Regions from separate parts of the Butyricimonas sp. Marseille-P2440 genome, predicted to be linked through region 3. Evidence: riboswitches for the same ligand, from Rfam matches in the RefSeq annotation. Region 3 holds a riboswitch; each other region holds the start of a gene.
What was found. Region 3 has a riboswitch for cobalamin ahead of BN8899_RS06425 (TonB-dependent receptor). Riboswitches for the same ligand answer to the same signal wherever they lie in the genome.
Positions count from the first base shown of each region.

Region 1 (11,046 bases), on a different contig from region 3:
CCTTTTTCAATCCCTCGTAAGAAACCATTGCCTCGTGGTTTACAAGACGGAAACCACCGATACTTTCAAGTCCGGAAAGAAAATCCAAATTGTCTAACTTTTTATTAAAGGCTGTTTGATTATCACCCCATGGACTGGGTGCAGCAGGACGAATATCCAATATTCCTCCTACTGTCCGCAAGGCGGAATAAAGCACTTTTTCCGGTCCATAAGATCCCCAATTATCCTGATATCCTGTTCCAAAGATCATATTTCCACCCACCGATTGCAACAAGGGGAACGATTCGTTATCGTAATCGTTAATGGAAATGGTTGCATTTCCCCCGATGGTTTTCAATTTAGGAAAATGAAAGGTTTTGATGTTGGAAAAAAGTTCAAAATCCCCGCAAACCTCTTCCAAATCCGTGAGCAATATTCCCGACACGTTAGAGTTTGCCCAGTAAGAGAAATTCTCGTTGATTTTACGTACTCCGGCAATTTCAAGTGTATTGCCACCCATGCTTAAATAGCCAATATTTAGTTCTTTTAATTCTCGAAATCCCTCCAATTTTGGGAAATATCCGCCAAGATTCTGTAAACTAAACGTCCCATTGAAAACATTGTCTCCCACTAAGGTCGTATTTTCCAAACCGGTACCGTTAAATTGGATTTCATTAATTTCAATTCCCCGAATATCCAATCTCTTGATTCCTGAATTAATAACCAACGTACCCAACTTCTTCAATTTCGCTGGAAATTTAAATTCATCAAGCGTGAAGTTTAACGTAAATGTACCTCCCACGCTTTCCAAAGCTGCAAATTGTTCCGGATTGGCCCCGGCAAGTGTAATATCAAAATTATTATCCACCGTTTTCAAGGCAGGAGCGTTAAACTGGTTCACCTGTGGGCAATTCAACATCACGGTGCCGATATGCGTTAACACGGGGAAAGATACCTCGTACAGCGGATTATTTCCCAAGTTTAATTCCGTGGTGATCTCTTCCAACAGGGGAGTGTAGAGTAACGTCAAAGCTCCTGTTCTATTCGTTGATAACTTGTCACAACTTCTCAATACAGGAAATTCCAATTTTTTCAAAGAACTCATAGTGACAGAAATAGCTCCTCCAACACGTTCCAATGACGGGAAAACAATTCCGTTCATGGCAACTTTTCCATTTAAAGTCAAGTCTCCGCTAATTTGTCGCAAAGATGAAAAATCCACCGTTACGGAACCCGATTCGAACGTCAACGCTCCACCAACAGTTTCCAAGTGTGGACAAAGTATTTCACTAATCGCATTACTGGTTACGCTAAAATCTCCACCGACACGTTCCAAATGGTTCAATGTCACGTTCCACAAACTATCCGTAAGATATACTTGGAATTTTCCACCTACATCTTCCAAGTTATCCAATCCAGTTAATTCGTATCCGGAAAACAGACGATTGATTATCACATCGTTTGTCACGCTTTTCAAGGATGATAACGCTTCTAAGGAGTGAATGGTGTCCAACCCGGTCTGACGGCCGATAATCAAACTACCGTTAATTTGGGTCAATCCCTTTGCCCCGAAAGCATCCACCTCTTCTTGCGTGTTCAACATCACGATACCTTCAAAAGAAATGTATTGTTTTTCAGGAATATAGATATACTTTCTTTCCGCTCCGTTGTAAGAAGTTATCACGAAATAGATTTGTTCGTCCCAGTTGGTAATCGTGGAAGGATCCGGTTTTATGGAACAATTTTCACTGCATGCGATTTCCGGGGTAACTTCGCTCAACACGACTCCCTCCGGAGTTGTCAGTATAATCGTATCTCCCCGCAATAAAGCATGGTACGAGTTTTCTCCCTGTCTCAAACTGAAAGAGGTGATAAAATTATCACTTCCCGTGAAAGGATCATCATCATCATCGCAACTGACAAAAAGCGTTAGGATGAAAATAAAAACTCCCCAAAGAATATTTTTCCTCATAATGTATTATTTTAGCTATTATTTTTTATCTTTTAAACGTAAATCCATCGCCGCGGACGACTCCGTGGAAACCTCTCCCACGGCAGCACCTTGTCCCATTTGTGCCGTATGCACTTTCACGAAATCAATATATTTCAGATTTGCCGGGCTTCCGTCTTGTTGGATAGCATTTTCAATCCGGAATCCTGCCGGTTCATTTATGTTATCCACGTATCCCCAATCAAAACCCCAGTTGGTTTCAAGCCCTTCTGTTTTGAATTGATTACCTAAACACGTACCAGTAAGGATATAATACTCTTCTTTCATGAACCAAGGATAATAACCGGAATCGGGATGATAAGCGTTGCGTGCCAAGAAACTTAAATTCCCGTCATTATCAATAGATAATACATCTTGCTTTTCTGCTGTTGGACGGTAATATTTCAAGGCATACCGTTGCGTGATACCTGGTTTACCCGTTTCACTCCCTTTCAATTCATACCACGTGTCATCCGGAATTCCATTGCCATTTTCATCTTGACTTACCCAAACGACGCCACATTCACACCAATATTTACCTAAAGGATTACCCACAATATCAAAATCCGCCTCTCCTAACCCGTCATCTTCCACGCTATGGTCAAATCCCAAGATAAAATAACCGCCCCACGCACCAAGGGATGCGATCCAACTTGTACCACCACCGTTATCTAAAGTATTTTGAATCTGTCTACGCGCATCCTCGGCTGTCTGATTTTGGTTGAAACGAATAAATTGCCCGGGAGCCGGTGTAAACTCGAAACAATGGTTGGAAATATAACTGCTTCTGGAAGTTGTCGGTCTGAAATAGGTTCCTTCTTTCGGGGTACATTGCACGAAAACTTTTGCGGATGCCGTTTTGCCCTTATCCGTCGTGGTGACATCAATTTCATACGTTTTTCCCTCTGCCGACGGAGTAAAATTAAAACAAACGGAAGTTTGTCCACTTTGCACCTGCCCATCCACTTTCCACTCGTACACAGCCTGATCGCTGATGGCAAATTTCACAGGAGCCAACACGACATTTTTACCGATGGGACAAGTCATCGTAATTGCCTTATCCAACATCGAGGGCAACACGTAGCGAGCGTTATCGAAGAATAACAAAGGCTCTTCCTCGGGAATAACCGACACGTTGATGCTTTTCACGTCAACGCCATCCTCGTTCGTAACCTTCAAGGCAAGCGTGTACACGTTGATGTCTTCCTCTTTGAATTTAAGAATAGAATCATGTGACACGACCTTCCCGCCATAACTCCATTCAAATACTGTAGTTTCATCCGTGTACTCCGTTTCGGCGGCAAACTCCCGCTCGATTCCGCAATAAGCCACAGCGGCAGCTTCCGTCTTAATCCGCGGAGTTAAACGATCGACAACATTCACTTTTACCTGTTTCGCTACACTCCCGTTGTCAGCATCCAATTGAAATTTGACAAAACTCTCCCCGATGATTTTCCCCTGAAAATAGTATATCGTATCGTCCGACACAATCTTGCCATCTTGTTTCCAGGCATACACGGGATTCACCGCATCTGCCACGTGGACACTTAGAGGTATCTCTTTCCCGATTCTCACGAAATACTCTCCAGTTTCTGAATTAAAGGTAAAATCAGGATTACCTACATCCAACTTCTCATCATCATCATCACAAGCCATGAAAACACCAGCCATGAGCGCCAGCAATAACATGAACTTAAATTGAACTTTTTTTCTCATAACTACTGATAAAATTAAACTATTATTAATCTTGTAAAACTTTCGTCGTGAACACAATATGTGCCGGAATATCTCCGGTCTGTACGCTCCATTTCTTTTTCCCGTCCGGCGTGAAACAATAAAGAATTCCCGGGGTGACGTAATCCCCCGCGTCTCCCACGAATATTTCCCCCGTCTCAGGATTTACCGCCAACGCATAAGGTGTCTCGATCAACTTATCCGTCCCGTCCTTGATAAATCCGCGAGAAACAACCCGCTTGGCTCTCGTGTCATAAATCGTGTAGTTGATGCTCCACTTCCCCGTAACCTTACTATACTCCGTGCTGTACGAGTAGAGGGAATCCCCACACAAATACAGTTCACTGGCAGGAAAATCTAATTTCCTTTCCACCATATCATTCTTGGAATCGAGCACGTATGTATTTGAATGCACGTCGTAATAATCCCCGCGGGAAGTCACGTAGATCAACCCGTTCTGGTCTACCCGCATCCGGTGAAGGTTAATCGCTACCTTGATTTTCTTCATTTCCGTGAAGGTTTCCAAATCAATCACCGACACCGTATTGTCATAATTTGGCACCCGGTAACCACCCGAGTTTGCCACGTATAATTTATTCCCGACAATTACCATCTCTTCCGGTTGGTAACCCACCGTACAACTTCCCACAACTTGCAACGTCGCTGTATCAATCTTCACCACTTCCCCCAAACGTGCATTCGGGTCTATCTGCACCGGTCCGGCATACGAACTCACGTAAGCATAACCATCTTTGAAAACAATATACCGGCAATTCGTTACCGTTATTTTGGAAATTTCCTTTGCCGTATTCACGTCCATCACCTCGATCAAATGTGAACAATTTATTACGGCATACAGTTTGTTCCCGTAAATCTGAATATCATTCCCCACGTCACCTAATTCTTTCACCACGTTTGGATTACGTTCCGGGAAGATGTTCTTGTGATACTCTCCCGTGGTATAATCAAAATAATCCAACGAGGCTTTATTGCTTCCCATGTTACCTTCATTCAGCAAGAAAAAACCTTTCACGGGACCGGCAACCAAGTCACTTGGTGTCACCTTTGTCACTACCGATGGGATAATCTCGTCATCATCATCCCTGCAGGAAAACGAAAATATCCCCAGCAGGAACGTCAACGCCCAAATTTTCATTCTATTTACACGCATACTTTGTTATTTAGATAGTTATATTGACAATAAACTTCACGTTTGTTCCCGGCATCGGGTAACACTGCACCACCTCGTACTGCTGGTTAAAAATATTATTTATCTCTGCAGTCAATCGGATCGTAGGCCGCCTCCATGAAAAATTCCTGGATAACGAAAAGTCACTCGTGTACCACTCTTTCGCTCTGTTTTCCGGGATATTCGCGCTCGCCTCGTAACGTTTTCCCGTGTAGATAAAGCTATAATTTAAAAACCACTCCTTGTACGTTCCGTTTAAAATCAAGGAACCACTGTGCCACGGGATATAAGGAATCTGGTCCCCGTAGAAAGCACTCTCTTTCTTCGTGAAATCCTGGGCTTTTTGGTAGGTGTAATTCACCCGAGTATCCAGCAACCAATCCTGCCCGAATCGCCAACCGCCCTGCACGGCGACATCAATCCCACGGATTTCGACCTCCCCGAGATTTATCATCGTCCAACGGAATTGGTTGGAAGTCGGCATCGCAATGATTTTATCCGATACCTCATTGTAATACGCATCTACCTGAAATTCCAAACGCTCCAACCATCTATTTTCCGGCATATAGGCATACGTCACCCCTACATTATATTGGTTCGTGTATTCCGGATCCAAGTAAATATTCCCGATAAAAGTATAATACAAGTCATTCAATGTCGGCATCCGGAATACACGTTTATAAAATGCTCTCACGTTAAAATTATCGGCACGAAACGGTTGCCAAGAGGCAACCACCGTTGGGGTGTATTCCTGTACGTCATCTGCCGCCCCATTCTCCACCTTCGTGCGCTCGTGTACGAAAGTTCCCAACACGCTCGCCTGCAACTTGAAGCGTTCAAAATGCAAGGTTGTAGCAGCAGCAACCAAAGTCGTGAAACGCTTGGGATAGACAAAATTCACCAGATCTGCGTTCAACTTATTCCATTGGAAATCCACGGAAAGATTCACGTTCCAAAACGGGAATATCGTGAACATATTGGCAACGGAAAAATAGACTTCATGCTGCCGGAAATGATTGTTCACATACATCGTGCTCACATCTAACCGCGGATCGGATAAATAATGCAAATAATCGTATGCATACTTGCCATTCACGAGCAGGCTATAAAAATTGAAGTGTTTTTGGAAAGTACCTTGCAAGAAGAAATTGGAATCCCATTGCCGGTCTTGATGCTTGAATTTACCGGGTTCCTCCCGCACCGAAGCCCCCGGATACCCTCGCTCCGAATCGTAAAAATAAGCTTTTGCCTTCCAGTCTCCGTTGTTTACCTTCCCGAACAAACCGTATTCCACGCGCAAAGCATTCACATCCCCGTTCCGGCGCACCTCTGTCGTGTCGTACCCGTTTTTCTTTTTATACGAGAACTTGTATTTCCCTGTCGTGTACATATATTCCGCACTCAAAGCCCCGTCCACCTTTTTCCCTAAACGATGTTCCCACAAGAACGAGGGATTTGCTACACCGAAAGATCCGGTCTTGAATGTAAACTTGGCATGATGTTTCTCACCCTTCGCAAATCGAGGTACCCGACTCGTCATATATATGGAACCGGCAGAACCGAAATCTTTTGCCGGTTGGAATATTGCGCTCCGCTGTCCGTTGTAAAGAGTTATCGCTTCCATGTTGTCCAAGGAAAAACGCCCGAGGTCCACCGTACCGTTTTGAGCGTTTCCCAACTCGACCCCATCGTAAAACACCCCTACATGCTGCGTACCCATAGCCCGAATATTCACGGTTTTCAAACCTCCTATTCCTCCGTAATCCTTGATTTGTACCCCGGAAAAATAACGCAACGCATCCGCCACCGAGTGAACGCTTAATTTTTCCAACGCTTTTCCCTCCATGACCTGCACCGGTATCACTTCTTTGCGCACCCTCGGAGCAGACACTTCCACCTCGTTAATACGGTACGTCTTGGTTGAATCCACTTGCTGCGCACTCGAAAAACAAGGGGCAACAAAACATGACGAAATCAGTACTCCTAATACTATTAGTTTCATCTTTAGCCGTTATAAAAATACAACAGCTCCCCAGTACTCGAATAGATACAAATACCTACAATTATCTATTACAACAAAAATATGATAAAAAATACCTGCATCCAAGCTCTAGTCCCAGAAAGCTTTAGATCAACGATATTGGCAGGTCTTCTGACTTACTCCATCTTTAAACGCCCTTCCCATTTCATGTTGAAACAGTGGATTTGAGTCGTGTTCAAAGATTTTAGTAGAGCTTACAGCAGCGGGTCTGTTCAAGATTCTCACTTGATTCCCTTTTCACCACACGCTTGAAACAAGGTGTGACACCAAAATCGCTGCAAAAATATATAATAAAAGCAATACAATCAAATAAAAAAAGGAAAAAGAATTTATTTTCAATATTTAATTTTACAACAACAATAAATTTATCGCTTATCCCTATAAAATTGATCAGAACAAAATAATCCCCCTGAATTATCTGACTGAAATTCAAGGGGATTTTATTTATTTTTAACGAATTATTCCCACTCGATGGTGGCTGGCGGTTTGGAACTGATGTCGTAAACAACACGGTTGATTCCCCGCACGTTATTGATAATCTTGTTAGATACTTTTGCCAAGAATTCGTAAGGTAAATGACACCAGTCGGCAGTCATTCCGTCCGTTGATTCCACGGCACGCAGGGCAACGACGCTCTCGTAAGTACGTTCATCTCCCATCACGCCGACACTCTTGACCGGTAATAAGATTGTACCCGCTTGCCATACTTTGTCGTACAATCCCTCTTCCTGAAGCATAGATATGTAAATATGATCGGCTTCCTGTAACAATCTCACCTTTTCTTTCGTGATCTCGCCCAAGATACGGATAGCAAGCCCGGGACCCGGGAAAGGATGGCGTTTCAGGAATTTATCCGCTAACCCGAGGCTCTTGCCCACCCGACGGACTTCATCCTTGAATAACAGACGTAAAGGCTCTACAATCTTCAATTTCATGTAATCGGGAAGACCGCCCACGTTATGGTGCGATTTAATGGTTTGCGACGGACCGTTTACCGACGATGATTCAATCACGTCCGGGTAAATTGTTCCCTGTCCCAACCATTTGGCATCTTCTATCTTGTGTGATTCCTTGTCAAACACGTCCACAAAAGTAGCCCCGATAATCTTGCGTTTCTTCTCGGGCTCCTCTATTCCGGCAAGACGGGAAAGGAAAAGATCCCCGGCATCCACGCCAACGACATTCAAGCCTAACTCCTTGTAGTTCTCCATCACGGAAGAAAATTCATCTTTCCTGAGCAACCCGTTATCGACAAATATACAAGTCAGATTCCTACCGATAGCCCGGTGCAATAACATAGCAGCCACAGTGGAATCTACTCCCCCCGACAAACCTAAGATTACACGGTCTTCGCCTAATTTTGCTTTCAATTCGGCAACCGTGGTCTCGATAAAAGAATCAGGAGTCCAGTCCTGTTTGCAACCACAAATGTCAACCACGAAATTCTTTAATAATTCGGTTCCTTCCGTGCTATGATATACTTCCGGGTGGAACTGGATACCGTACGTTTCCTCACCCTCGATCCGATAGGCGGCATTCTCCACGTCAGCCGTACTGGCAACAACGGTATAATGTGACGGCAATGTTTCAATCGTATCCCCGTGCGACATCCATACCTGTGAATGTTGGCTGATATGCTTGAAAAGCGGACAACCGTTATCCACGAAGGACAAATTTGCCCTACCGTACTCTCTCTTGTTGGAAGCCTTCACTTCCCCCCCGAAATAATGAGCCAGATATTGTGCCCCGTAACATACTCCCAACAAAGGTAATTTTCCCTTGATGGAAGACAAATCCGGCCGCGGAGCCTTCTCGTCCCGAACGGAGAACGGACTGCCCGAAAGGATGACACCCTTCACGGATACATCAAGTGCCGGATAATGATTAAAGGGATAAATCTCGCAATAGACATTCAGTTCTCGCACGCGTCTCGCGATCAATTGCGTGTATTGAGAACCGAAATCAAGTATTAAAATCTTCTCTTGCATTGTGAATCGCTTATTTTATTTTATCGCGAAGATAACTTTTTTCCCCGTAACTTTATAGATAACAGTTTCAAAAAGTTAGCGGAAAAGAGTTTTAGATTACAAGTTAGCAAGTTACAGACCGCCGGAAAGTTGAAAGTAAAAGCCCCCGGCGTGTAACCTGATGCCGCTGTAAATCGTAATTTTACTTGTAATTTGCAATTTACAATTAAAACCTGTAACCTGTAATCTGTTAATCTATAACTCTTTTTAAGATGCACAACACGAGAGATAGTTTCGGCTCCAAATTCGGGGCAATCGCCGCACTGGCTGGCTCTGCAGTCGGATTGGGTAATATTTGGAAATTTCCTTACGAGGCAGGAAACAACGGCGGCGGAGCCTTTTTGCTCGTGTATGTCTTTTTCACTATCGCAATCGGACTCCCGGTAATGCTCTCGGAGTTCGCCCTCGGCAGATATTCCGGTCGGAACGCTTTCGGGACATTCGACCGTTTGGAACCAAAAACACCCTGGCGCTATTTCGGGATTCTCGTGTTGCTGGCTGCCACGATGATTCTTTCCTTTTACGGCACGGTCGCCGGGTGGACGTTGGAATACGTGGTGAAATCACTTTCGTTCTCGTTTCATGCCGGTTCCGAGGTGAACTTAAACGACCTGTTTAATAATTTTATCTCCAACCCGTACAAGCCCGTGTTCTGGCAAATCATTTTTATGGTTCTCACTGGATTTATCGTGTTGGCAGGCGTAAAGAAAGGGATTGAAAGATACACGAAACTAATGATGCCGTTGTTATTCGTGTTAATCGTGATCCTAGGGATTCGGGCGTGCACGCTGGATGGAGCCATGGAAGGTATAAAATTCCTGTTCTTGCCCAAGTTCTCGGAGTTGACTTCCCAAGGCGTACTTTCCGCCCTCGGGCAAGCGTTTTTCTCTCTATCCATCGGTATGGGAGTTCTGTTAACTTACGCGTCATACATCAAGAAGAACGAAAATCTAACCTCCATATCATTACAAGTCATCTGTGCCGATACCTTGATTGCCTTGTTGGCGGGTATCGCTATATTTCCAGCCGTGTTCGCCTTTAATATCGCCCCGGACTCAGGTCCCGGACTGGTATTCCTCACGCTGCCCCAAGTGTTCCAAAGTATGGCATTCGGGCAATTATGGGCAATCCTGTTTTTCCTTTTACTAACCATGGCTGCTCTGACGTCGTCGATCTCGCTACTGGAAGTGATCGTTGCTTTCTTCGTGGAAGAGAAGCATATCAGCCGGCGCAAAGCAACCATTATTTCAACGGTTATCGTCACCCTGTTCGGCATCCTGTGCACTCTGTCATTCGGTCCCTTGAAGGATGTACATATAGGAAATCTTTCCATATTCGGAATTTTTGATTTTATCAGTTCCAATATCCTGCTTCCCGTTGGGGGAATCCTTATTTCCGTTTACGTGGGATGGCGATTCGATCGTCACTTATTGATCGCCGAGTTGACTAATGACGGTCAATTGAAATTATGGCTGTTAAAACCGCTTATATTCGTGTTGAAATACGTGGCACCCTTGTTTATACTGGTTATACTTTTGCATTCGTTAGGTGTGTTCTAGAACTACCCAAAACCCAATGAAAACCCAATGAGAATCCGAGGTAATAATCTCCCACCGCCGTTCTCCCTACAGTTCCCCTGTTAGGTTGCTATATTCTTTGATATAGCAACAATAGAGCAAGCCTGTAGCCAAAGTGGCAGTGAGAGATGTTTACCTCGGGTCTTCACCGAATTCTCATTGGGTCTTCATCGAATGTTTGGCTCGGGAATAAGCTGTATCAGTTCTCGAGCTGCTTTCTCCGGATCGTCAGACCCGATGATCGCAGAAATCACCGCCACACTATCCGCTCCCGCTTGAAAAATAGAGGCGATATTATCGGGATGAATTCCCCCGATAGCCACCAACGGATGGCGTGACACGGAACGAATCCATTGAACCCCTTCCAATCCCCACTCCACTATTGTGTTTGTTTTCGTCGTGGTAGAAAATACAGGACTGGCGGCAATATAAGTTACGTCGTACCCGTTAGCTTCAAGCACCTGTTCCCGGCTTTCTACCGACAAACCGATTATTTTTCCTTCCGGAAG
Region 1 covers NZ_LT594610.1:1,450,156-1,461,201, forward strand. Annotated here, with positions in the region: gene BN8899_RS17150 (hypothetical protein) at 1-1,951, opposite strand, end outside; gene BN8899_RS17155 (PKD-like domain-containing protein) at 1,970-3,685, opposite strand; gene BN8899_RS17160 (YncE family protein) at 3,711-4,874, opposite strand; gene BN8899_RS17165 (TonB-dependent receptor) at 4,885-6,894, opposite strand; cobalamin riboswitch at 7,017-7,219, opposite strand; gene guaA (glutamine-hydrolyzing GMP synthase) at 7,392-8,921, opposite strand; gene BN8899_RS17175 (sodium-dependent transporter) at 9,173-10,519, shown strand; gene thiE (thiamine phosphate synthase) at 10,705-11,046, opposite strand, start outside.
Region 1: linked by a shared signal. The riboswitch ahead of BN8899_RS17165 (TonB-dependent receptor) and the one ahead of BN8899_RS06425 (TonB-dependent receptor) in region 3 are both predicted to bind cobalamin.

Region 2 (11,046 bases), 110 kb from region 3:
ACCGGTAAAGTGACCGACACGGACGGAGCCCCGCTTCCGGGTGTAACCGTCATCCTGAGCGGCACTTCCGTCGGGACAGCCACGGACGCCAACGGGAAATACACGCTCGAAGTTGCGAAAAGCAACGACATCCGCTTGAAATTCACCTTCGTCGGGATGAAAACCCAAGAGCATATCTACCGCGGGGAAAAAGAGTTGAATGTCGTGTTGGAAGAGGACGCCGAAACCTTGGAAGAGGTCGTCGTAACCGGTATCTTCGAGAAACCGAGAGAGAGCTATACCGGAGCCGTTTCCACCATCACGGCAAAAGAGTTGAAAATGTACCAGGGACAGAACCTGCTGCAAACCCTCCGGAACATCGATCCCGCCATCAATCTCGTGCAGGACAACCTGTCCGGTAGCAACCCGAACCGCGTACCGAACATCAACATCCGGGGCAACTCGGCTCTCCCGATGTCGATGAAAGACTTGAACGAAGGAGCCAGTGCCCAATTGAATACCCCGTTGATCATCAAGGACGGTTTTGAAATCTCCCTCCAACAGTTGATTGACTTGAACGACAACGAGGTGCAATCCATCAACATCATGAAGGATGCTTCCGCCACGGCGATCTACGGCTCCCGGGGAGCCAACGGGGTGATTGTCATCACCACGAAACAACCGCAAGCCGGGAAACTCCGCCTTTCCGCCTCCGCGGGGGTGAACGTGGAGATCCCCGATTTGAGTTCCTACGATTTGCTGGATGCCCTTGAAAAAATTGATTTTGAATACCAGATGGGATTGTATAACTCCATCCATCCCGACCGGGATGCCGAAGGCAGAAAAACGTACTACGACATCCGCCGCGACGTATTGGGAGGCGTGGACACCTATTGGCTGAGCCAACCGCTGCGCACCGGGGTGGGACAAAACTATAACCTGAAACTCGACGGGGGAAGCGACGAGTTCCGGTGGAGCGTTGAAGGAAATTACAACGAGACCATCGGGGTCATGAAGAACTCCAAGCGGACGAATTTCAGCGGGGTCATCAACCTCATATACCAAAGAAACAACTTCACCTTCATGAACCAGGCGAACTACTCGCGCAGCCGGGGTGACGAAAGTAATTACGGGACCTTCTCGGAATACACGGCAATGAACCCCTACTGGAGGCTATGCGATGAGAACGGCGACTATTACGAGAGGTACTATTTTGCTCCCACCGACACTTACGTTCGGAATCCGCTCTACGAGGCGCAATTCGACAACAAGGACCAAAGCATGACGGAGATATTCTCCGACAACTTCTCGATAGAGTGGCGGCCGTTTGCCGGTTTCATCGTGCGCGGGAAAATCGGGATATCCAAAAACTTCAACACGCACGACGTGTTCAAATCGCCCAACAGCTTCGAGTTCAGATCGACCACCCTTTCCGAACGCGGTTCCTATGCCTATACCACGGGCCAATCTTCCAACGTGGACGGGAACATCACGGTCAGCTATGCCAAAACGCTTGCCGAAAACCATCAACTGTTTTTCGACTTGGATATATCTGCCGCCCAATCCAAACAATACTCCTACTCCTTTACCATGCGGGGGTACAACGAGCGCTTCGACTTCTTACCCAACGCCGTCGGGTTCGAAGAGAACGGGAAACCCAGCGGAAGCGAAAGCACAAGCCGCCGCGTGGGGTACACCATGAACTTCAACTACACGTTCAAAAACTGCTATTACGCGGACTTCTCCTTCCGTATGGACGGTTCCTCGCAATTCGGTTCGAACAAACGTTTCGCCCCCTTCTGGAGTGCCGGTATCGGGTGGAACATGCACAACGAGAAATTCTTGAAAAACACAGGAATCGTCGACCAGTTGCAATTCCGGTTCTCTTACGGGATGACCGGTTCGCAACAGTTCTCCTCTTACCAGGCGGCAACCACTTACGAGTATGACGTCAACGACCGTTACCTCAACTTTACCCCCGCTTTTCTGAAGGGATACGGGAACGAGAACTTGAAATGGCAACAGACCAGCATGATCAACACGGGATTGAATTTTGCCCTGTTCAAACGGAGCATTACCGGTTCTCTGGATTATTACAAAAATGTCACGAATAACCTGCTTTCCCCCCGGACCATCCTTGCCTCAACGGGATTCACAACCTTCACGGACAATATCGGAAAAGTGCAGAACACGGGCTTGGAACTGATGCTGAGCGGTTATCCCGTCCGCACGAGCAGCGGATTCTCGTGGATGTTGTCGGGAAAAATGTCGCACAACAAGAACAAGATACTGAAACTCTCGCCCGAAATCAAACGGCAGGCAGAAGAGTACATGCAGAACAATGTCGAACTGCCTTCCGTGATGTTCGAAGGCGGCTCCACCACAGACATTTATGCGGTCAAGTCACTGGGCATCGACCCGAGTACGGGACAGGAACTTTTCTATGACAAAGACGGCAACATCACCTACGAATGGAATGCCAACGCCAAGCGGTTGGCCGGAAACAGCGAGCCCAAATTCAGGGGGAACCTCAGTTCCAACTTCCGGTACAAAGGTTTTTCGTTGAACCTCTCCTTCGGATTCCATTTCGGCGGACAGCAATACAACTCCACTTTAATCAACCGGGTGGAAGTGCCCCGCAGCGCATTGAACAAGAACGTAGACCGGCGCGTGCTGAAAGACCGTTGGTTCACCCCCGGGCAACGGACCTTCTACAAGAGCTTCTACGACCTGGAGGGAGACCTTGCCGGAACTACCAAAGCCTCCTCTCGTTTCGTGCAGGACGACAACATGTTCTCGTTGCAGGGAGCAAGCGCCTCGTACCAGTTCACGGGCAACTGGATCGAAAAACACCTGCACATGCAGATGATGGAGCTCTCCGTGAACGTGTCGGACCTCTTCTATGTCTCCACGATCAAGCGGGAACGCGGTCTAAATTACCCCTTCTCCCGCCGGTGTGCTTTCAGCCTGAAATTCATGTTTTAATTCTTAAAGAAACGGTTTTATGAAAAGAAAAATCATTATCCCTATACTCGCGGGTTTCCTGTTCGCCTCCTGCAATTCGTGGTTAGACATCAAGCCCAAACTGGAGATCGACCGGGAAGAAATCTACAGCACGGAAAACGGGTTCAAAGATGCCCTTGCCGGTTGCTATGCCAATCTGAAACACGATGACTTGTATGGCAAGACCCTGACATACGATGCGCTGGAATACATGGCGCAACATTGGGAGGCACCCGAAGGAGCGATGAGTGCATTCCGTAAATTCAATTACGAAGATGAACATGTCAAGTCCATTTTCAAGAACGTCTATAACAAAATGTACAACACGATTGCCCAGGCAAATGACCTGTTGCGCTATCTCGACGAACAGGGCGGAGATGTCATCGCCACCCAAGAGACCTTCAACCGCTTGAAGGGTGAAGCACTTGCCACGCGGGCATTCTGCCATTTCGAACTGTTACGCCTGTTCGGCCAGGTACCCCTGGAGAACGCAACGATACGGGTGGCACTGCCCTACGCTGAAATCGCCTCGGAAGAACAGGTGCCCGCCTACGATTACACCACATACATTGAAAAGCTGGCGCAGGATTTCACGAATGCCGAAGCGCTATTGAGCATATCGGACCCGCTGACGGAGTACACCTACGCCGAATTGGACGACCCCATCAAACTGTGGGAGAACAACCGCGACGACAAAGGGTTCCGCCGGTTGAAATTCAACTATTGGGCGGTAAAGGCATTGCAGGCACGGTTCTACCTCTATATCGGGGACAAGCAGCTGGCTTACCTGTATGCCTCCGAAGTCATCAACGCCACGGTGCACGGCGAGCCGGTGATTGCCCTCTCGCTTGCCGACGATTTCACCAACAAGGCATACACGTTGCCTTCGGAAACCCTGTTGGCTTTCCATGTCTACAATTTGGATAAAAAAGTCGAAAGTACGTTTGAGGGAATCAATGCCATTTCAGCAGCGGAGTCGAGACAAAAGATGATTACAGATGTATTCTTTAATGAAACCTTCGACAACCGCCTGCAACTCTTCGAGGAACAGAGCGTGGTCGGCAGTTCCACCCGGAAAGTGATATTGAAAAAGTACTGGCAGGATGACTCGGGGCTGGGCTTGGAAGGCAATCGCTCCGTAACTGCCTCGGACAATTATGTCACCATGCAGATGGTGCCCGCGGTGCGGTTGGCAGAGATGTACCTCATCGCGGCAGAGACTGCCACCAACTTGCAGGAGAGCAACCGGCTCATGCGGGAATACAAGGGAAGCCGCAACCTGAACCATACGGATTACACCTCGCTCGCCGAACGTGAAAGTGATATCATGAACCAATACCACCGCGAGTTCTGGGGCGAAGGGCAGATGTTCTTTACCTACAAACGTAAAATGACAGAGAAGATGCTATGGGGCGTCGTACCTGCTCAAGAAAAAAATTACGTGGTACCGCTTCCTGACGGAGAATTTTAATTGGAAAAAAAAGATTCAGAGCTATGAAACATCAAATCATTTTATTATTGGGAATCCTATTTTTGGCAGGATGCCACGATTCGTCGGAACTCTATAATTACCCGACCAACAAAATCGGCTTTCTGCTAAAGGAAAATGTGAATAAAGATATTACCAAAACCTTTATCTACGACCATTCTTCTGTCGACCGCGACACCATTTACCTCGAGATGCGCACGATGGGATTCGTGACCTCGTATGACCGCCGGGTACTGTTTGAACAGGCGGATGCCCTTCCCGAAGCGGGCAGCGGCATCGCCAATGCCGTGCCCGGGGTGCATTACGTTCCTTTCGATTCGCCGGAATACGAACTGTTTTCCGTGGTACCTGCCGGTAGCGCGATAGCGAACATTCCGGTTATTCTCCTGCGCGATCCCTCGCTCGCCCACGGGCGGGTTGCCTTGCGGGTCCGTCTCGTCGATACCGAAGAGTTCGTGGCGATAAACCCGGAAGCCAGCGTGAAGACCATCTACTTTTCCGATATGCTGGAGAAACCCGAAACGTGGGATGGTTTAGGTTTTGTAAATTTTTTCGGACAATGGGGAGAGGTCAAATACCGTTTTATGCTGGACAACAGCACAGAGTTATGGGATGATGCTTTCATCGAAACATTGATGAATGACTATCCATATTTACAATTCTGGCAAACCCGGTTGAACAACCTGTTGGACGAAGAGAACGCCCGCCGAGAAGCCAACGGTGAGGGTCCCCTGCGGGAAGCCCCGAAAGACGGAGCCCTCGAGGGTATATTAGTACGTTTCCCATAAATCAAACAAACATTTGAAAGACTATGAAAAAGTATTTTTATATATTATTCCTGCTTGTCTTCTCATTGGAAGCCTGCTATGAAGACAAGGGAAATTACGACTACAACCCGATCCCCCCAATCGAGATGGAAGGAATCGAGCCGGAATACCCGGTTTACAGTATGCTCGACCAATTGCAAATCAGCCCGCAATTCCCGAACAAGGAGAATTACAATTTCATGTGGACCCTGTTTTCCACTACCCTCGCACAGGCACCGGTTGACACCATCTCATTCGACCCGGATTTGGATTACAAGGTTACCGAAGGGGCGGACACCTACACGTTGACCCTATGCGTGGAGCACAAACAGAACGGCGACAAACAATTTTTCAGCACGAAAGTGATTGTCCGTACGCAATATACTACCGGGTGCTATATCCTAAAAGAGATAGACGGAGAAACGGAAATCGATTTGGTGAACCCGGAAAAGGAATTGCTCGCGGATATCTTGAAAAACACGAGCAGCCGGATTACAGGCGCACCGCAATCGCTCCTGATCTGTCCCGACATCAACTATATCGATGAAAACGGAAAACCTCAAGAACGGGTCAGAACCGTCTGGATCTGTTCGGACAAAGATACCCGCATGCTGACGCTCGAACACATGGCTCCCGTGTACGACCTCAACACGATGTTCTACGAAGAAAAAACCGACGAACAACCCCGCTGTTTTGTAAAAAACAACACAAGTCTGTCTTATCTGTCCAACAACGGGTTTTATTGGAATTATTTACTGATACCAACCGCCGCGCATAAATTCGGTTTGCCTATGCGGGTTTCCAATGCTCCCGCAGACGAACCGATCAGTTGCAGTTGTAATAAACACGTGATATGTGGTTCTGGCTATTACATGTTTTACGATGAGGCGAACTCCCGCTTTCTCATCAACTCGAACGGGGTCTTGAAATGCTTCGATAATAAAGACAAGACCAACGCACCGACCTCGGAATTACTGACACCCAACAACATGAGCAGCAATTTGATTTATATGGGAAAAAGCGGGACCAACGGGTACGCTCTGATGAAGGACCGGACCACGGGCAAGTTGCTCCTCTACAAGATGGAAATAGCAGAATACGACAAATGGGACGGAAGATTTTTCTCCCCGCTTTTGGAAGCCAAGGAGATTGCGTCCGACAAGAAAATCACCTCGGCAGAGATATACGGGAACAATATGGCTTTCCCGTATATCTATTACGCCATCGGAAATAGGTTGAACCTGCTCGACTACAATTCTCTTGACGAATCGGAGGACATCCTGCCCGGTCTGGAAGGTAGGATCACGATGATCAAACATTTCACCAATACCTTGCCTTTCGGCAGTGCCAGGGAATATCTGGTAATTGCCACGGAAGAAGGAGGACATTATAAACTCTATTTCCACGAAATGCTTGCCGGGAGACCGGATTTGTCCAAGGAACCGATCGTGATCGAGGGAGAGGGACGCCCCGTACAAATAGAAGTTGTATAATTTTTAAATAAATCACTATTCATGAGAACATTTATTTTTGCATTGACATTTTTAATTTTTGGTATCGGGGCTGTACACGCCAAGAACGATATCCCGCTCCTGATCGAAGGGAAGATGGAAGTGAAGTACGTGAACGAAGCCGGGTTGTACCGTTCGATAGACGGATTCTGGGAACTGGTCGCCACTACCAAACTGGATGACGGAAAATTCTGCTTTGCCGTGGATGCGCCCCAGACGGAATTGTTTGCCATCGGGGTAACGCAAAATACCGCCACCAAGGATAAGGCGATATTCTGCGGGAAAAACGGAGAGCGTATCCGATTAAATATAACGAAACAAGTGGGAAATTACACGTTAGAAGGGAACGTATCCCCGAACAACCGCATTCTGGAAGCTTGGGAACGGGAGTATCAACGTGTACTCCCCGACAACGATGTCAACAACACGTTCCGGGAATTGTATCCCCAGGTGGATGATTTCCTGAAAACCTCGAAAGCGTATGCCGCAAAGGTCAAGAGCAAGGATACGGAGTTTGATGCTTTCTTGAAATTGTTCATTGAAACACAAGCTTTATATGGAATTTGCTACTTCCATTTCCTGCCGAGTTTGGCAGCCCCCAGCAAGGAAGAACGGCTTCCCCTGCTTAAGACCATCGGGGACGAACTGAAATTCGATTCACCCTTGTATGCCCGGATGCCGTTTTGCAGCCTTTTCCTCACGATTTTAAAAGTGAATCAAACGGTTGTGAATGGCAACCAATTTAATCTCGACCAAGCTGCCGATGCGGTGAAAGCCACCTATTTCTTGTCACAGATGAAAATGGATGCTTACCGGACGTATGACGATTTCCTGAAAGATTACGAACAATACGGCAAGTTTGTCACGGAAAAATCACAACTGGCAAAGATTGATGCTTACAAGGAAAAGAACGGCTACATGGGTGCTGGTCAACCGGCAATCGACTTCACCTATCCCGACATTGACGGGAAGATGGTATCCTTGAGTGATTTCAAGGGCAAGGTGGTCGTGGTGGACGTTTGGGCAACGTGGTGCGGACCGTGCAAGAAAGAGATCCCTCACTTGAAAAAACTGGAAAAAGAGATGGAAGGACGGGATGACATCGTGTTCCTTGCCGTTTCCGTTGATAAGGCAAAAGATAAAAACGCATGGAAAGAGATGATTAAATCCGAACAAATGGGGGGAATTCATCTTTTCGCCAACGGCTTCTCCGCCATCGCCGAAAGTTACCAGATCACGGCAATTCCCCGATTCATGGTTTTCGACAAACGCGGGAACATCGTATCGACCAATGCCCCAAGGCCCTCGGATCCTCAATTAAAAACGATAATATTAAACGAACTAAAAAAATGATAATATGAGAAGTTTCTTATTGGTATGTACATTGTTGTTTATGAGTTGTGTCGCCCTGCGGGCTCAAAATGGAGCTATCCCGGATGACCTTTTCTTCAAAGGCTCGCTTAACGAGGCAATCGCAAAAGGAAAAGCCGAAAACAAGCGGGTAATGGTGATGTGTTCCGCCACTTTTTGCGGTCCCTGCAAGCAATTGGAACGGGACGTGTACCCCACCCCGGAGTTCCGGGAACTGCGGGACAAGAACAACCTGATCATGATTTATTATCATGACCTGGATAAAAATGACCCGGACGGTATCCATCCGAGATTCAAGATTGCCGCCTATCCCTGCTTTATCGTGCTGGACACGGATGGGAATGAAATGGTGCGGATTGCCGGCTGTGCTTCAAGTTTGAAGACATTCTGCGACAAAATGAACGGTATCCTCCAACCGGAAAACACGTTCGAGGCACGCAAGAAGCAATTGCAAGAGGATCCCTCCTGCGCTTTCGAGTATATCCAATTTTTACGGGAAGCTTTCCTGAGAAAAGAACTGGAAGAAACCATGTATAAACTCTTGGAACAAGGTCCGCTCGAGGACTATTTCACCGAACGCTGGTGGAAATCCTATTACGACTATGTCACGTTCATTGACTGCGGGGTGTTCCGGTATATGGTCGATCACCCGAAGGAGGTGATTGCCGTCATTGGAAAAAAGAAATACGATGAGTTCATGTACAACCGTATCAATAAAATGATAAGCAATCGCACCACCGGTTCCCATAAAAAATACGGGGAAGTCCGGCAGATCGTGCAATTCATTGATGCCCACCCCCAATTTGCCACCCCGCTGAGCCGTTTCTTCAAAGAAAATATCGATGTGGCGGAGAGTAAAGACGGAGAAAAATTATTCGAGAATACATTACTCTGGATAAAAAAAGCAGACACGGAAACCCGTGGCATCATATCGCAAGTAGGAATCTCGAATTTCGATTTCAACCAACCCAAGAAAGTAGCCCCGTATATCATCAAGATGATGAAACAATGCTTGAAATACGAGAAAGACCCGAAAGCAAAAGAAATGTACGAGAAGACCGCAGAATCTTATTCCAGATATCTTGATTGATCGTGAATAAAAATACTGCATTCCCCGAAAGTCATTTCCCGACTTTCGGGGATTTTTTTGTACCGGTAAAAACTGCCTTAGACTTCGCAATTAAATATAAAAAAATATTTGATTATTTAACATCATTTCTTTACTTTTGCCAAGAATAATGGAAGCAAGTGGTGTCCCGCTTCGCGAATCGCGTATCGGGATGAAAAGGGAATCAGGTGTAAGTCCTGAACAGAATCCCCTGCTGTAAGTTTCACGATACTTCCCGGACATACTTTATCCACTGTCCCTCGCACGAGGGACGGGAAGGAAGCCCGGAGAAGGAAACAAGTCAGAAGACCTGCCATATGCTAATATGTTTCATGTTCAAGGGGAAGGAGAACATAAACGCCAGTACCGTTTACATATCGATATTTGACGATCATCTTTTCCGGCAAACAGAAATGTTTGTGTCCACGTGGGATACATGGATATGAATTAATTATTGCGTTTTTTAATATATAAAATTAATTCAAAATTAAACAATTATGAAGAAGTTGTATTTCTTTTTTATCGTGTGGGGATTGATGATCTCGTTATTTAGCGCATGTAGTGATGACAAGGAGCAAGAGCCCCCTCACATTCCTACCCTACCGGAAGTTTCCATCATTAACGTGAGCGGAATCACTACTTGCCTTCCGAAAGAAACCGTCGAATTGAAAGCAAGGCTGCTTGATCCCACGGACGTTGCCCTTCTTTGGACACTCGAAGGAGAACAAGTTTCCACCGACACTGTTTATAAATTCACTCCCGAAGATTTCGGAGAATACCGGATCATCCTCACGGCAACCAATTCCGTGGGTTCCGATGCCGACACATTGACAATCAACGTATCTGACGGTCAATTCCGTTTCGCCAACATAAAAAACTGGACAGGAGAAGGTGAAAACCGCTCTGCTCTCGCAATTCAATGGATCACCGGTACCAATATGCTGGAACCTACAGATGACGAAGTTTTCTTTCTCGCATGGGGATATCGCTGGGAAAAAGGGACAGAACCTCTAGGTATCGATATGTTGCGGGCGATCGCGAAAGCAGATCCCCGCCTCTATATTGCTCAATCGGGCAGTTATATTATCGGTTTTGGCTATGATGGAAACAATGACGGAAAAATTGAAGTAAGTAACGGGAACTTGACAATCTCTCAAGACAACTTTGTTGACGGCTTCTATGAACTTTCATCTCAAGACTTTGATAATTTGAAACCCGTTGATCCGGAAGATTATTGGTTAGGAGGGCTATACCAAGCTTATCCCACTTATTGGCTAGGACAGGGCAACGTAGTTCCGGAGTCCGAAGAATTCGACTATTCCAACTTTTTCGTGATCTATCGTTCTTTGGAAGACCTTTCTTGGGATGCATGGACTCTGTCCCCCATTGACTATGAGGAGATGAGGAACACTCTACCCATTCCCCGTCTATTGCAAGCGGCAGAACCCAACAAAAAATAGTCATAGACTATCATTCTGAAAAAATCCGATTGCTAATCAAATCCAAGCAATCGGGTTTTACTTTTTAAAAGGAGCGTACTATGTTGTCAAGTATCTCGTAACCCTATAAAGTATTCATAGCCAAAGACCGGACGAAATAATCAACTCTATTCAAAAATTCATTCATTCACATTTGGCCATAAATTTTCCGAATTCAAAAAGACAACAAAACACATCCATCCAAAAAGTTATCCAATTTTTGTTACAACAAATTATAATTCATCACATTAACAATACATACATTTCAAGGAAATTATTTTATTTGAAAACTGCTATTGAA
Region 2 covers NZ_LT594609.1:188,024-199,069, forward strand. Annotated here, with positions in the region: gene BN8899_RS06825 (SusC/RagA family TonB-linked outer membrane protein) at 1-2,964, shown strand, start outside; gene BN8899_RS06830 (RagB/SusD family nutrient uptake outer membrane protein) at 2,984-4,453, shown strand; gene BN8899_RS06835 (DUF4843 domain-containing protein) at 4,477-5,259, shown strand; gene BN8899_RS06840 (PKD-like family lipoprotein) at 5,283-6,770, shown strand; gene BN8899_RS21120 (TlpA family protein disulfide reductase) at 6,792-8,141, shown strand; gene BN8899_RS06850 (thioredoxin family protein) at 8,146-9,249, shown strand; cobalamin riboswitch at 9,392-9,600, shown strand; gene BN8899_RS06855 (PKD domain-containing protein) at 9,765-10,727, shown strand.
Region 2: linked by a shared signal. The riboswitch ahead of BN8899_RS06855 (PKD domain-containing protein) and the one ahead of BN8899_RS06425 (TonB-dependent receptor) in region 3 are both predicted to bind cobalamin.

Region 3 (11,046 bases):
CAGGTCAGCCGCCTCGAGGAAGTTTTTGCCCTTCACGGAGATCAGTTCCGGGTCACCGGGTCCGGCTCCCACGATCTCGATGAATCCCCGGCGTTCAGCTGTCCGGTCGAGGGCGACGGCAAAGGTGAAGTCATTGCCGTCGGACAGTTTCTGCTTCTGTTTTTCCACGAGCAGGCGAGTGTTCCTGGCGCTCTTTAAAGCACAGGCTTCTGCCACTCCCGGTACGGAGGTGACTTCCGTGACTTTCTCCGAGGGATTGGGGACTTCTATTTCCTTGAGATCATCCGCCGTGTAAACGTGAAGCGGGATGCCGGCTTTTCGGGCGATGTCATGCACGAGCGGTTCATCTTGCTTCAAGTCTATTGTCGACACGCTGGCGAGGGAGTGCGGGGACAGCTTTTCCGCTGTAAGGGTTCGGGTGATGCTTTCCCATACTCCAGTCGGGTCGCAGTTCTTGCGACAACCGACACCGAGGTGCAGGACAGCAGGGCGATAATATAGGGTTTGTACCGGGCTTTCGTGTTGGTATGGGGTGACCGCGACGAGCAATTCAACGGCTTGAAAGTCGATGTCCTCGAAACGGTAGAATATTTTCACGTGCTCGGGAGCGGTACGTTCCAAGTAACGGGTACCCTCGTCCTTCACGTCGAGAAGCAGTGCCGTGGGGCGGGTGTTGACGAAAGCCGTGATGATGGCGTTCATGGGAACGGTTGTTTCCGGATGCCACCTGTGTTCCCGTGCGAGGGTGTCGAGTGCCCAAAGCCCGGTGTTGTCGCTTTGTGTCGTGATGACGGCTTCTGCCCCGAGAATGTTTGCTACCCGGCGGGTAAGTTGATTGGCTCCCCCGATGTGTCCCGACAACACGGAAATGACATGCCGTCCGGTGGAATCCACGTTAATGACGGCGGGGTCGGTGTATTTTGATTGAACGGATGAGGCTATGGCACGGACGCATATCCCGAGAGCCCCTACGAAGATGAGGGCGTCGTATCGAGAGAATTGTTCGGACACGAAAGCAGTGATCGAGTCCACGGAGGTGCAACTTTCCCGTTTCCCTGTCGCGAATAATTCTGCCTCGGGCAGTTCTTGCCGGATCGTTCGGGCGATTTGTACGCCTTGGTCGGAGGATATGATAATAGCTATTTTATTCATGTGCGGTTGTTTTTTGTACTTGTATAATGTCTATCGGGTTGTGTGCGTCCACCGTGAGGCGGTGTTCTCGGGTGACCGAGAACCCGTGGCGGGCGGCGCATTCGATGAACAGGGTTCTGCTCTCGGGTGATACCGAATTGAAGACGATGACTCCGCTGGGAAGGAGTACTTCGTCAAGGCGGCGGATGATTTCGTCCATTTTGCCACCATGTCCGCCAATGAAAACAGCGTCCGGGGCGGCAATGCCAGAGAGTTCGGTCGCGGTGAAGTCTCCGATATGTACCTCTATGCCGGGGGTGCCAAAGCGTGCGGTGTTGACGGTCATCAAGCGTTCTCCTTCCGGGCGTTGCTCGAAAGCTACCACGCGGAGGTGGGGAAACTGGAGTTTTGCCTCAATAGAAACCGAACCCGTGCAAAAGCCCACGTCCCAAAACGTGTGCCGTTCCCGTAAGTCTAGCAGGGCGAGGGTGAGCAGGCGGACAGGCATTTTCGTGATCATCCGGGTACGACCGTCGAGCAGCTCAAAGTCGCTTTCCGGTATGCCGAAAGGACGGTTATGTGTTCGGGTACGTTGCAGGATGACGCAATTGGGAGCGAGGAATGTATTTTCCTTGGCTTCTTCTAGTGTGAGGGTACGAACACGTTCGTGTTCGTTGCCAAGGATTTCGCCGGCGTGCATCATGTAATTGTCATACCCGTAAGCGAGCATCCGCCGGGCAATAGCGTCGGGCAAATGTTGTTCGTCCGTGAGTAAGCCTATTTTCTCGTGTCCTTCGATCAGAGCCCGGTCGAACTCGTGCCACGGTCTTCCCGTGAGCGACACGACGTGCATATCGTGATAAGGAAGCACGAGCCGGTGTGCCAGTATCTGCAAGGAGTTGAAGCAGGGATACAACCGGATGTTCGCTTCGGAAAGGCGTTTGCGTATGGTGTTGGCAAAACCGAAGAAGAGCGGGTCACCGGAGGCAAAAACGACAATCTCGTTGTGCCCCTCGTACTGCCGGAACACGTCGTCTAGCGGCACGGTGATGTCTATCCAGCGGTAGCCTTCCGGTAAGAGCGTCCGCACGATGCCGTGGTGCCGCTTCCCTCCCGAGAATACGGTGTGTGAGGCGATAAGCCCGAGAATCTCTCTCGTGAATTCCTGCTGTCCGTTGTCGTCAATGCCGATGATTATAAAGTTCATAAGGTTTACTTTTGTTTACACGTCTCTTCCCGGGCGCAGTCCTTCCGCGTCATCGAAGCAGAGGAGGGCGTTGACGAGGGTGGCGGCTAAGTTGCTGCCTCCCTTGCGTCCATCGATGATGAGCTTCGGGATGTTGGTGAAGGATTTTAGCATATGCTTGGATTCCCGCACGTTGACAAAACCGACGGGAGCTCCGATGACCCCGGCGGGGTGCGCTTTCCCGGTACGCGTCAAGCGACAGAGTTCCATGAGGGCCGTGGGGGCGTTGCCGAAAACGTAGAGGGCGTCGGGGTGTTCTTCTGCGGCAAGGCGGATGCCCGCCTGCGTGCGGGTAATTTTCAGCCGGGATGCAATCTCCGCGGTACGTTCGTCAGCGAGGTAACATTTTACCTCTATCCCCAGCCGTTCGAGTGCTCCTTTGCGGATACCGGATGCAGCCATGGTGACGTCCGTGACGATCGTGTTGATCTTCCCGTCATGCAGGAGAGCGTGAAGGGTTTCCACGGCACGGTCGTCGGTGTAGAGAATGTTTTCCATGTCGAAGTCTGCGGTCGTGTGGATGGCGTGCAATAGAGCCCACTTGCGCCCGAGGGGTATATCTTTGTTTTTCAATTCCGACTCGATGGTGCGGAAACTGCGTATCATGATCTCCTGCCCGATGCCGACGTCTTCCGTGAATTGTTCCCGGTAGTAGCCGCGGGGAGTGATGATTTTATCGTTCCATGCGTAGGATTGCGAGTTGCCGATAATCACGATGGTGAACATATCGATCTCCTCGGGGTCGAAGTCGGCGAGAGTGGTGATCTTTATCTCCTGTTCCTCCCGACCAGCCTGGCGGATAAACCCGATAGGGGTGTCCGGGGTACGGTGTTGCCCGAAGATTTCTTTCAGGCGGTAAAGCTGCCAGTAACGCCCTTCACTCTTGGGGTTGTACACGGCAGTCACGAAGTCGGCAGAAGCAGCTGCTTCTACGCGGCGTTCGATTCTCTCCCACGGGGTCATGAGGTCGGAAAGGGAGATGATGCAAAAGTCGTGACCGATGGGTGCGCCGAGCAATGCCGCTCCTTTCTGGAATGCACTGATACCGGGCAATACCTCCACTTCCACGGGGCTTGCTTTCTCCTTTTTCATCTCGAGAACGAGGGGGGCCATGCCGTATATCCCGGCATCACCGGAACTGACAACGCAGACTGTTTTGCCCTGTTCTGCATACTCAAAGGCGAGGGCGGCACGGTCTTTCTCTTTTTTCATACCCGTGTCGATACATTCCGTGCCGGGGTGAATGATGGTGCGGATAAAGTTGAAGTAGTACTTGTAGCCGACCACCACGTCCGATTGTGCGATTGCCGCACGTACTGCGGGGGTGATGTCTTCTTCACTTCCCGGTCCTATGCCGGCAACGTATATTTTTCCTTGATTCATAGACTAAGAATTTTGTTGTAGAGGACAAAATTACATATTAATTTTAAATTTAGAGGTTCTCGGTCTTTTAAACAGCCGGATAATGTATTTCACGGAAAGAATAATTCCCGTGAACGAAACGGCAGCTCCTCCCAGTAAAAGAGTCCAAATGACAATCGTCCACAACACGGGGCGTTCGACGAGGAACTTGATGTCCAACGTGTGTAGTCCCCGGTATAGCCAACGTTTCCAGCGTCCGTTTGTATCGTAGTGCATGGGTTGGAAGGATTCCAGGTTATAGTAATAGACATCTTTTGCCTCGTTGTCGAGGGCGACTTTGTATGCGGGTAATGGCAGGGAACGGCGGCGTGAAATGTAATAATTGTCGTATTCGTCCATGCGGGTTACCTTGTAGGGAACCGAGTCCCGGGTGAGCCGTTTGATGGCGGCAAACAGGTGTTCCTCCGTGATGCGGAAGGGGCGTATCGTGTCGACCGAAGCGTCGAGGGTGATCGTGGAGTCAGCCGTCCGCAGCCTGTACAAGGGGATGCCCTGGTAATGGCTCCATTCTACTTGTTTCACGTTGCCGACTGTTTTATTGATTCCGGCTATAGCATGGCGATAGTCCAGGGTGTAGTTTGCGGGTGTCGGGGCGTCCCTTTCCGAACTGCCTTGCCGCATCGTACCGCGTTTTTTTTGTTCACCGAATAGCCACGAGGGGAGCGGTGCCATGGACATATACCCGCTCAGTAACCACGTGAATACGAATATTCCGAAGAAGAATCCGGTGATGTGGTGCCATTTGAACCACTGTTTTTTGTACGGCGAGCGTAAGAATCCTTTCCGGCGGTTTAGCCAGTAGGAGCGGATGCCGAGGATGAATCCTGCGAAACACATGAACATGCCGAGGTAGCATGACCAGTACATGAATTGCGTCCACAAGTTTTGGTTTTCCCGGAGTATCCTGAAATATACCCAGTGAGGAATAGCCCCGAACCATGCCCAGAGGCGTTCGTCGGAGTCGGTGAATTGTAATATTTTGCCGCTGCGGGAAGATATATATAGCTGGTAACCTTCCGACCCGTCGTAGTGGAATTTGTAGATAGGCAATTCCTGCTTGTAATGGGCGAGGGGGATCCATTGGTCTAGCGACCGGAGGGTGTCTACCCGGGTGATGCGGTGGGCAGGGCACCAGTTTTTAGCCCGCCACTCGCAGAGGGCGTAATCCACCACGGGGGTGACGGCGTTGGTGTCGGCATAGACGTCGAGGCTTTTTCGCCAGTTGCCGAAATGGAACTGGGCTTGCCCCTCGGGATTGTCAAGGCTCATGCCTTGGGTACGGGTGTCAGTGGGCAAACGGCTGGTGATTTCCTGTATCGAAGGGAGTCCCGCCGTGTCGAGAACGCATTGCCGGGCGAACCGTTCTTCTTGGCTAACCCGGGGAAACGAGTGGTAAATCATCACGATGCCGGAGATAAACCACATGAAACACAGGATACAAAGAAGTAATCCCAGTATCCTGTGCGTGTGAATGAGTAATCTCGTTAACATATCTTTAGTTGATGTCGTCCGTATTCTCGTATTTCTTTTTCTTCACGATGATGTCCTCCCGTTGGTGGGTGGCGGCGAATTTGGCCTGACCGATAAAAAGGTCTTGTATTGCCGGGTTCTGCCCCAGTCCTTCAAGGATGACGTTGACTGTATATCCTTTCTTTTCCAATTCGTCTTTCCAGTCACCGGCGATGTCGTTCTTGGCATGGTCACCTGCCACGAACATGAAAGGCACGAGGGTGACTTCTTTCGCGTTATTGGCTTTTAGTTCCCGGAGCACGTCATCCATGGTCGGGTAACCTTCGATGGTGCCCACGTGGAAATTTTTGTGTCCTTGTGCCTTCATCACGTAATCTAGCATCCCGTAAGTAGAGTTTGCCGGGTGGTAAGTGCCGTGGCACACGAAGACGCAATCGCCTTTTGCCTTCCCTTTCAGTGATGCGGCAATCGCTTTCACGGTAGCCTGATAATCTTCCGGGGAATACAGCAGGGCATTGCCCAAGCGGATGTCCTTGAATTTGTTCCGGTAGGAAGCCACTTCCTTGCGCAGGGCTTCCATCTCGATGCCCTCGATGATATTCGAGGGTTGTATGATCAAGTGAGTGTACCCGTCGGCGATGAGTTTGTCCATTGCTTCCGTGGGGTTCAGTTTCACCATACCTTTTTCTTTCAAACGACGCATGATCATGCGCGAGGTGTAGGCTTCCCGGAGTTCCACACCGGGGAATGCTTTTGCCATTTTCCGGTTGATGGCGTCGATCGTTAGAGCCCGGGTGTCGTCATGGGTGGTTCCGAAATGTACCATCAGGATGGCTATCTTATCGTTTGGACCAAGGGTTTTGAATATATCGGAGTCTTTGAATCCGTCGTCCCCGTGACCGAAAGCGCTTAAACTCGTGAAAATGGACAGTAGGATAATGATTGTTTTCATTATTTTTTGAATTTGATGGTTAAACTGGCAAAGAAGCTTCTACCCGGGCTTAATGTCCCGAGATTCGAGCCATAGGGAAGGTTTTGGGAGTAGTCGAACAGGTTCTCGATTCCCGCATTCACTTCAAAAATGAACATACCCACGGGGGCGAAGGAATGATTGGTGGTCAGGTTCCAAATCTGGTATTTTGGCGCATCGATCTCGTCTACCTTGACGAACTTCTTGCCTTGTAGCCGCCCGTTAAGGTTCACGTTAAGGCGATAGTTGTCCCACTCGTGCATGTAATTGACTCTCATGCTTCCGGAGTGGCGGATGCTTTCCTCCAGCCGGATTTTGGTCTTTCTGTCACGGGCATCCACGTAGCTGTAACCGCCGCCCACGGAGAAGCCCGCGCCGAGATAGCTGTTGACGGAAATATCGATACCCTGTGTGCGTGCTTTGTCTAAGTTCTCATAGGTGGAACGGGAAGTAACCTTGTTTGCTTCGTCTTCTGCCGTCAATTCTAATTTTTTTGTTTCAATAACATCCCGGAGGTCGTTGATGTATCCGTTCACGGAGATGTTGAGGTATTTACCCGCGTACTCGGTGTTGAAAGCATAGTAGTTCGATTTCTCCGGTTTCAAGTCCGGATTTCCGATGACGATGGTCAGTTTCCCTTTTTTAGCCGATTCTTTATAGTAGTAGAGGTCAGTCAGGAGGGGAGCCTTGAATCCAGCAGCATAGGAGAGCCGGAAGTTGAAGTCACCGAGGCTGTACATCGCCGCTAGCTTGGGTGTGATTTTGTTTTTAAATGTTTCGTGGTATAGGTAGCGGAAACCGGGTACCAATTGCAACTTCTTGAAAATGCGTATTTCATCTTGGGCGTACAAGGCAAGTGTATAGGCATTTTTGCTTTCCGTGAGATCTGTGGGGTTTTTGAGATAATCGTTGACGTACTCCGTTCCCACGGAAAATTTGTTGTATTTGCCGACTTTAAATACCCCTTTCAAGTTGGCACTTAGGTAACGTTGCCGTTTGGTCAGAATGTCTTCCCCGGCGAGAGCCGTCGTGTCGTTTTTCTCGATCACGGTACGGGTATATACTTTCGAGTATTCGTAGTTGTTCGCGTTGATGTCAAGGCTGATGTACGCGGAGTTCCCAAACAGGTATTTTCCTCCTAACCCGATGCCGTAGTTCTCGTATTCCATGTTGTAGTCGAAGCCGGATTTGTCATCGGCATCTTTGTTGACGGGGCGGTCGAGTTTTTTGGTGAAATAATTTCCTTCCACGTATAGGTTCAGACTCTTCGACGGGTCGTAAGCGAAACGCTGGGTCACTATGTCCGAATGAAATTTGTCGGATACCTGGCGGCGGGTATAAACACTGTCTTCCGTGATATTGCTGAGCTTCCAGCCATTGGATTGTCTTCTCTGGTAAGAGGTCGATGACGAGAATTTGCCTGTATTTATATCTGCATTTATATTCTCGATAAAGCTGCCTTTTCCCCCGAAGCGGGTGGTGGAGGCGATATTGAGGGCGTCATGTGGTTGATCCGTGATGATATTGATAACCCCCGCGATGGCATCCGAACCGTAGAGAGAGGAGGCTGCTCCCTTGAGCACCTCGATACGTTTCACCTTACCCATGTCTACACGGGAGAGGTCTACATACCCGGAGATGTCCCCCATCATCTTTTTCCCGTTGACAAGGATGAGGATATATTCCCCTTTCATTCCGTTGAGTGTCATGTTAGTCCCCATGGCTGTCGGGCGGAAGCTGAACGAAGGGTTGAGCATCACGAGTGCATCCTCTATGGTGGAGATGCCGCTTTTCTTGATATCTGAAGCGGTCATGACTTCCACGGGAACGGGGGAGTCTTTCAGCTTCCGGTGGGTACCCGTACCGGAAACGACTACTTGATCGAGGTTAATCGGAGTAACTTCCAACCGGAAGATGATATCACTCTTGCTGCTGTTGATTTTCATGGAACTTACCTCGTATCCCGAGTAACTCGCCCGGAGCGTGTAGCTCCCGTCCGGGATGCGGTTCAATGTAAATTCACCTCGGTTGTTCGTGGCGGTACCAATGCTTGTGCCGACCAGACGGACATTTGCCCCGACAAGGGCTTTTCCCGTTTTGGCGTCCGTGACTTTTCCTTTCAGGGTGATTTCTGCGAAGGAAACACTCACTAAAGCTAATACGAATAATGTAGTTAGCGCTACAAATTTCTTCATGTAAGATTAAGTTTAAAAAGTTTGTAATAGTATTCCTGACCCCGGGAATACGCTATTATCTTTTTTTTGCTTTGGCAGGTCTCCTGACTACGCCCAAGAAAAATACCTTCCCGTCCCTCGGGACAGTGGTGTAAGAATCTTTCTTAGAATCTCCCGGTGGGAGAAACGGGCATCACAGTAGCGGGCACTGTGCCGGATTCTAACCGGCTTCCCTCTTGTGTGTTATTTGAATATTAACACATCACCAAAGACTTCGCAAATGTAGGCAGATTCAAGTAAAAAATGCAATTTAATGTAGAAAAATTTATAGCAACAGGTAAACCTGCCCAATGGTTCATGACTTGCAGAAGAATAAAAAATAAGTCAGAAAATGTATAATATAGAAAAATATATTACTTTTGCCCCTGTTTTGGTGTTACACCTTCTCTCGTGGAGGTGATACTTAATAGGGAATCCGGTGAGAATCCGGAACTGTACCCGCAGCTGTAAGTTCCTTTAAAAGGATTTTGTACTTCAAATGTCACTGGTGTTACAACCGGGAAGGCAACAAAATCTGGAACAAGTCAGAAGACCTGCCGAACGAGATAGACCATAGCTTTCGGGAAAAAAAGCGAGAGGGAAAAGATGTAATTTTACCTTGAAACTCATGTTGCCCTAAAGACTATGTTAATAATGCTTTATTCATTATTAATATATAGTTGTATGAAAAAAGTTGTAGTATTAGCATTAATGCTATTTGTGTGTGCCGGGTCACTCTTTGCTCAGGAGAATGACAAACGGAAAAAGAAAAGTATCACGGATTCTATTTTCGAGATCAAGAGTGTGGAGGTGATGGGGAAAAAGAATCATGCGGATGTGATGGGGTTGAATGTTCCCCTTCGATTTATCCCGATCAATTTGGTTAAAATGCCTTCCGAAATGCTGGAACGTAAAGGAATTACCGAGTGGGTGGATGCTGTTCGCTTCTTGCCTGGGGTGCGCATGGCTGATCAGGGTGGTTTGTGGAAACGATTTTATGTCGGGGGATCTAATATGCCGGCAGTACTGATGATCGACGGTATCCGGGATGACCGGCAGAGTATCAATACTTTCCCCTTGGGCGACCTCGCCTCGGCGGAGTCTATTGAGGTTTTGCGGGGTCCTGCGGCAATATTAGCCGGTTATGGAGCGATGGGTGGCGTGATTAATATCGTGCGCAAAAAGGTTTCTCCCCAGTTTTCTGCGGACGCCCGGTTCAGTTATGGGCGTTGGGACGTGAAGAAGGTTAGTCTTGGGTTCGGCGGTAAGTTGATCGGTCCCGTGGAATACTTGGCAAACTTGCACTACGCTACTCACGGGGGATGGCGGCGTATGTCACCAGAGCGTTTGTCCGGAATGGCGGCGTTGGGTGCCACGTTAGGCAAAAGCCGGGTAGATTTTACTTTCGGTTTTGAGAACGACCATTATACTGTTGAGCTGGGTGCCGCACCTTATATGCCGGGGGATATGCTGGATTTGGAAAATGAGAAAGTCGTACTCAAGAAAGGTGATAAACACCCGACTGCCGACATGGGACAAACGTACAACGACTTTGCCAACGATTCTCACAGCCGTAAGGGTTATAATTTCAAACTTAGTTACGTGTATTCCTTCTCGAATAGTTTGAAGTTGAAAGAAGTATTTGCCTTTGATCATAGTTATCACCGTACTTCAGGAGCCGGGAGTTTAGCTTACAAGAGCTCTACATCTCCTTTTGATGGGGCGGATTACAAGTATTATACCACGAAGAACGGCAAACAAGTTGCTAATTACGTGGATCTTGATTCTTTGCGCCGTTACGGACCAAGCGGTTTTTTCCCGAAACATGATACCTATAATAATACGGTGGAATTGACCGGTGACGCAGAGCTCGCTTCCATGCAGCACCACTATGCTATTGGTTGGAATTGGACGTATTTTGAACATTTCCAGTATAACGGTTGGAATTCGGGCGACACGTATGGTCCCGGCTCTGATGTGATGTTATCTGTCAAAGACCCCCAGCTCGTACAGGGATGGTGGGATCAGAATGTTTCCGATATTTATATTCGTAAATTTTGGACTCAAGGGATTTATTTCCGCGACGTGTTCGAGTTGAACGAGAAATGGAAGTTCATGGCTTCCGGGCGTATGGATTTCTACAAGCGGAAATACTCTGGTTATTTCCCCACGATTGACGGGAAATCATTCGACTATAAAAAAGAGGACATTGGCGAATGGCAGAGTTTCCATACTTCCGCTTTCACGTGGCACGTGGGAGCCGTTTATTTCCCGACACCGGAACTTTCCATACACTTGGCTCACGGGTCTGCTTTTACCCCGAATACCACGACTTACGCGGTGAATAACATTTACCTGGATAAAAATGGCAACGAGATTAATCCCGACACGGAAGGGGACAAGATTTTTGATCCCGAACGCGATTATTCTTTTGAGGTGGGCGCACGCTATACGCCGTGGGAATGGTTTGATGCCAGCGTGAATTACTCGTATGTCCGCCGTAATAATATGGTGACCAACGTGGGAACGCGTGAAGTGGACGTGGAACAACCGGATGACTCGATGCAACCGACGAAAATGACGGTTAGGGCACA
Region 3 covers NZ_LT594609.1:79,398-90,443, reverse strand. Annotated here, with positions in the region: gene cobM (precorrin-4 C(11)-methyltransferase) at 1-1,152, opposite strand, end outside; gene BN8899_RS06445 (bifunctional cobalt-precorrin-7 (C(5))-methyltransferase/cobalt-precorrin-6B (C(15))-methyltransferase) at 1,145-2,338, opposite strand; gene cobJ (precorrin-3B C(17)-methyltransferase) at 2,354-3,760, opposite strand; gene BN8899_RS06435 (PepSY domain-containing protein) at 3,791-5,290, opposite strand; gene BN8899_RS06430 (sirohydrochlorin cobaltochelatase) at 5,295-6,221, opposite strand; gene BN8899_RS06425 (TonB-dependent receptor) at 6,221-8,434, opposite strand; cobalamin riboswitch at 8,490-8,698, opposite strand; cobalamin riboswitch at 8,828-9,029, shown strand; gene BN8899_RS06420 (TonB-dependent receptor) at 9,137-11,046, shown strand, end outside.